DNA from 2 places in the Streptomyces cyanogenus genome. Region 1 is predicted to be linked to the other one. Evidence: riboswitches for the same ligand, from Rfam matches in the RefSeq annotation. Region 1 holds a riboswitch; the other holds the start of a gene.
What was found. A riboswitch is a leader RNA that binds a small molecule or an ion and turns the genes downstream of it on or off. The one in region 1 is predicted to bind glycine.
Positions count from the first base shown of each region.

Region 2: another riboswitch for glycine. It lies ahead of gcvT (glycine cleavage system aminomethyltransferase GcvT); the one in region 1 lies ahead of gcvP (aminomethyl-transferring glycine dehydrogenase).

Region 1 covers NZ_CP071839.1:1,713,952-1,716,334, reverse strand. The annotation lists gene S1361_RS07630 (DNA polymerase IV) at 1-365, shown strand, start outside; gene S1361_RS07625 (PRC-barrel domain-containing protein) at 560-931, opposite strand; glycine riboswitch at 1,051-1,145, shown strand; gene gcvP (aminomethyl-transferring glycine dehydrogenase) at 1,320-2,383, shown strand, end outside.
Region 2 covers NZ_CP071839.1:5,995,738-5,998,120, reverse strand. The annotation lists gene S1361_RS27135 (AAA family ATPase) at 1-623, opposite strand, end outside; glycine riboswitch at 801-905, shown strand; glycine riboswitch at 906-1,018, shown strand; gene gcvT (glycine cleavage system aminomethyltransferase GcvT) at 1,063-2,190, shown strand; gene gcvH (glycine cleavage system protein GcvH) at 2,310-2,383, shown strand, end outside.

The DNA.
Region 1 (2,383 bases):
CGGAGGAGGCCGTGGCCGAGGCCGTCGCGGAGCGGGCGGAGCCGGTGGAACGGCAGTGGCGCGCCGGGCAGGACGTACGGCATGCGGAGTACGGGCCCGGATGGGTGCAGGGGAGCGGACTGGGCCGGGTGACGGTGCGGTTCGAGACGCCGCAGTCCGAGCCGGGGCGTGTGCGCACGTTTTTCGTCGACGATCCTGCGCTGGAGTCGGCTGAGCCGTTGCCGCTGGTTGCCGACCTGGCCCACGCACCCACCGGTCCCGCTCCGGAGACGGTTCGGGGCTCGGATGTCGGGGACGGCTCGGAGGAAGGTGGTGGCGGCTCGGGCGTGGGTGATCAGCTGGAGGGGGCCGGAGGGCGGACATAGGCCGGGCAGCGGGCGGGGACCGGTCCGTGTGCCGGCGGGTCGGGGCCGACAGGTCGGGCCCCGGGCCGGTCCCGTCTGGGTGCCCCGGGCCGGGGCCGGACGGGGGTCGGGCTGTGGGTGCGAGCCGGCCCGCGCGGGGATTACGGCGGGCGGGGCGGGGCTGCCGGCGTCGGTCAGGTCGGGCGTCGGTCAGGTCAGGGTTCTTCCGTGCCTGCCAGCTTGCCGAAGTCGTGGTCCGGGACGGTGGGGGGTGCGGCCACGTCGAGGCCGTAGTGGTGGTAGAGCTGGAGTTCCTGTTCGGGGGAGAGGTGGCGGCCCACGCCGAAGTCGGGGGCGTCCTTGATCAGGGCGCGGTCGAAGGGGACGTACAGGCTGCCTTCGACGAGCTCGCTGGGCTCCAGGGGTACGAAGGCGTCCCGGGAGAACAGGCCGGTGCGTATGGCAGCCCACTCGGGCACTCCGGTGGCGTCGTCCAGGTACACCTCGTCAATGGTGCCGATCTTGGTGCCATTGCGGTCGAACGCCTTGCGGCCGATCAGGTTGCGCGGATCGATGTCGGTCTGCACGGTCCCTCTCCCTCCACGTGGTCGCAACTCATCCGTAAGCACTACAAAAGAGCACATTCAGGGAGGCGGCCACTCGAAGGCTCCGGCATTGACCTCGCTGGTAGGCTGACAGCGGCTGCTGACCCCGTGCGGGAGAGTCCTCCGACCACCTCGGAGGCGCCGAAGGAGCAACTCCTCCCCGGAATCTCTCAGGCTCACGTACCGCACGGACGAGGTCACTCTGGAAAGCAGGGCGGTTGTCGACGGCTCCCGCCCTCACCGACGGTGAAAGCCGGCGCCCTCGGGTGGCCGGTGAAGCTCTCAGGTTGAGATGACAGAGGGGGAGGCCGTCGGGGTATCCGTACCGGGGTGCCCCTCGAAGGTCGCGTCAGACCAGGAGGCCTCCGCAATGACCGCCCATCGCATTCCGCTCTCCGAGCTCGAAGCGGGCATTCCGTTCGAGCAGCGCCACATCGGACCCGACCAGGAGGCGCGGGCCAAGATGCTCGCGCAGGTCGGATACGGCTCGCTCGACGAGCTGACCGCCGCCGCGGTCCCGGATGTGATCAAGAACGCCGACGCCCTGGACCTGCCGGGCGCCCGCACCGAGGCCGAGGTGCTCGCCGAGCTGCGCTCGCTCGCCGACCGCAACCAGGTTCTGGGCTCCATGATCGGGCTGGGGTACTACGGCACGTTCACCCCGCCCGTCATCCTGCGCAACGTCATGGAGAACCCGTCCTGGTACACGGCCTACACGCCGTACCAGCCGGAGATCTCCCAGGGGCGGCTCGAGGCCCTGCTGAACTTCCAGACCGTGGTCGCCGACCTCACTGGGCTGCCCACCTCCGGCGCCTCCCTCCTCGACGAGGGCACGGCCGCGGCCGAGGCCATGTCGCTGTCCCGGCGCATGGGCAAGAACAAGAAGGGCCTCTTCCTGGTCGACGCGGACGTGCTGCCGCAGACCATCGCCGTGATCGAGACCCGCGCCGAGCCGACCGGCGTCGAGGTGGTCGTCGCCGACCTGAGCGACGGCATCCCGGCGGAGATCGCCGAGCGCGAGATCAACGGCGTGCTGATCCAGTACCCGGGCGCCTCCGGTGCCGTACGGGACATCAAGCCGGTCATCGACCGGGCGCACGAGCTGGGCGCCCTCGTCACCGTCGCCGCCGACCTGCTGGCGCTGACCCTGCTCACCTCGCCGGGCGAGCTGGGTGCGGACATCGCCGTCGGCACCACCCAGCGCTTCGGCGTGCCGATGGGCTTCGGCGGCCCGCACGCCGGCTACATGGCCGTGCACGAGAAGTTCGCCCGCAGCCTGCCCGGGCGGCTGGTGGGCGTCTCCGTGGACGCCGACGGGAACAAGGCCTACCGGCTCGCGCTGCAGACCCGTGAGCAGCACATCCGCCGCGAGAAGGCCACCAGCAACATCTGCACCGCGCAGGTGCTGCTCGCCGTGATGGCCGGCATGTACGC
Region 2 (2,383 bases), 4.3 Mb from region 1:
TCCAGCAGCACCGCCGCGCCGCAGCCGGCGGGCAGCTCGCCCTTCTCCACCGCGCGCAGCAGCCGGGCGGTGGTACGGCGGTGGCGGCGGAAGGCGTAGCGGGACACGCCCCGGCCGCGCTCGTGCTGGCCCTGCCGGGCCGCCGCGGGGCTGACGTCCAGCAGGATCAGGTGCAGGGTGCCGCCCCGGCGCCGGGCCTCGCGGGCCAGCCAGGCGCGCACCCAGGCCTGGGTGCCGCAGTCGTGCACGACGACTCCCTCGCCGGTGCGCAGGGCGCGGCGCAGGGCGGTGTAGTGGGCGAGGCGGACCAGGGGGCGGTACAGCGCGTAGGGCAGGCTGCGGGGCACGCGGGCCGCCCACCGGTCGCGGGCGTCCTGGGAGTCGATGCGGTGGCCGGTGACCGCGCGGTGCATCAGGGTGGACTTGCCGCTGCCGGGCAGTCCGGTGACCACCACCAGGTCGCGGGGGCCGAAGAGCAGGGCGTGCGGGCTGCGGCCCGCGCGGTCGCGCAGGTCGCGGACGACCGGGGCGGGCCGGTCCGCGCCGCGCTCGCGGGCCAGGGCGGAGGGCGGCTTCGGTACCGCGATGCCGGCGTCGGTGGCGTAGGCCGAGGTCCTGTTCACCGTGATCGTCCTCCCAGTGGGCTCGGTCGTCCCATCCCCGTTGTATGTAAAGAGAAGGTAATGGGCAACGGTCGGTGCTTCGTGTGCGTGGTGCCACAGGTCGGTCACAAGCAGCGTGCTCTGGCTGGCCGCGGTGCGGCGTGCAATGATGTGCGCGCCAACTGCATACCGGCCGTTTGAATCCGCGCGGGAGAGTTCCCAGCCGTACGTCTGTGCCGCTGGGGCGCCGAAGGAGCAAGTCCCTCCCTTGAATCTCTCAGGCACCGTTACCGCGTGGGCGAGGCACATCTGAAAAGCGGGCCGCTGCGACAGCGGCTCCACCCAAGGTGCAAGCCGTGATCGTCCCTGTGGCGGTCGTGGCGAACCTCTCAGGTTCCGATGACAGATGGGGAGGAACGTTCCTCGCCCCATCCCTGTTGCCCTGGGAGACGACCGACCGATGAGCAGTACCGAACCCACTGAGCTGCGCCACACCGCGCTCGATGCCGTGCATCGTTCGCTCGGTGCGACGATGACCGACTTCGCCGGCTGGGACATGCCCCTGCGCTACGGCTCCGAGCGCGACGAGCACCTCGCCGTGCGCACCCGGGCCGGACTGTTCGACCTCTCCCACATGGGTGAGATCACCGTCACCGGCACCGACGCCGCCGCCCTGCTGAACCACGCCCTGGTCGGCAACATCGCCTCCGTCGGCGTCGGCCGCGCCCGTTACACCATGATCTGCCAGGCCGACGGCGGCATCCTGGACGACCTGATCGTCTACCGCCTGGCCGAGACCGAGTACATGGTGGTGGCCAACGCCTCCAACGCCCAGGTGGTGCTGGACGCGCTCACCGAGCGGGCCGCCGGATTCGACGCCGAGGTCCGTGACGACCGGGACGCGTACGCGCTGATCGCCGTGCAGGGACCGGAGTCCCCCGGCATCCTGAAGTCGCTCACCGACGCCGACCTGGACGGCCTGAAGTACTACGCCGGCCTGCCCGGCACGGTCGCCGGCGTGCCGGCGCTGATCGCCCGCACCGGCTACACCGGCGAGGACGGCTTCGAGCTGTTCGTGCGGCCTGAGCACGCCGTCGAGCTGTGGCAGGCGCTCACCAAGGCCGGCGAGGGCGCCGGACTGGTCCCGTGCGGGCTGTCCTGCCGGGACACGCTGCGCCTGGAGGCGGGCATGCCGCTGTACGGGCACGAGCTGACCCGCGAGCTGACCCCGTTCGACGCCGGGCTCGGCCGGGTGGTGAAGTTCGAGAAGGAGGGCGACTTCGTGGGCCGCGAGGCGCTCGCCGAGGCCGCCGCCCGGGCCCAGGAGAACCCGCCGCGGGTGCTGGTCGGCCTGGTCGCCGAGGGCCGCCGGGTGCCGCGCGCCGGGTACGCCGTGGTCGCCGGCGGCGAGGTGATCGGCGAGGTCACCTCCGGTGCCCCCTCCCCCACCCTGGGCAGGCCGATCGCGATGGCCTACGTCGACGCGGCGCACGCGGCGCCGGGCACCGAGGGCGTCGGCGTGGACATCCGGGGCACCCACGAGCCGTACCAGGTCGTGGCGCTGCCGTTCTACAAGCGCCAGAAGTGACACCGTCGTAGCCCCGCGTCGTGCCGGAACGTGATGTCGGGCACATCAGCGCTGCTCACGCGCGTTCCTCAGCAGTCCCCCTTCATCAGCACTTCCCCGCGTACAGGAGAATTCAGGCCATGAGCAACCCCCAGCAGCTGCGCTACAGCAAGGAGCACGAGTGGCTGTCGACCGCCGAGGACGGCGTCGCGAC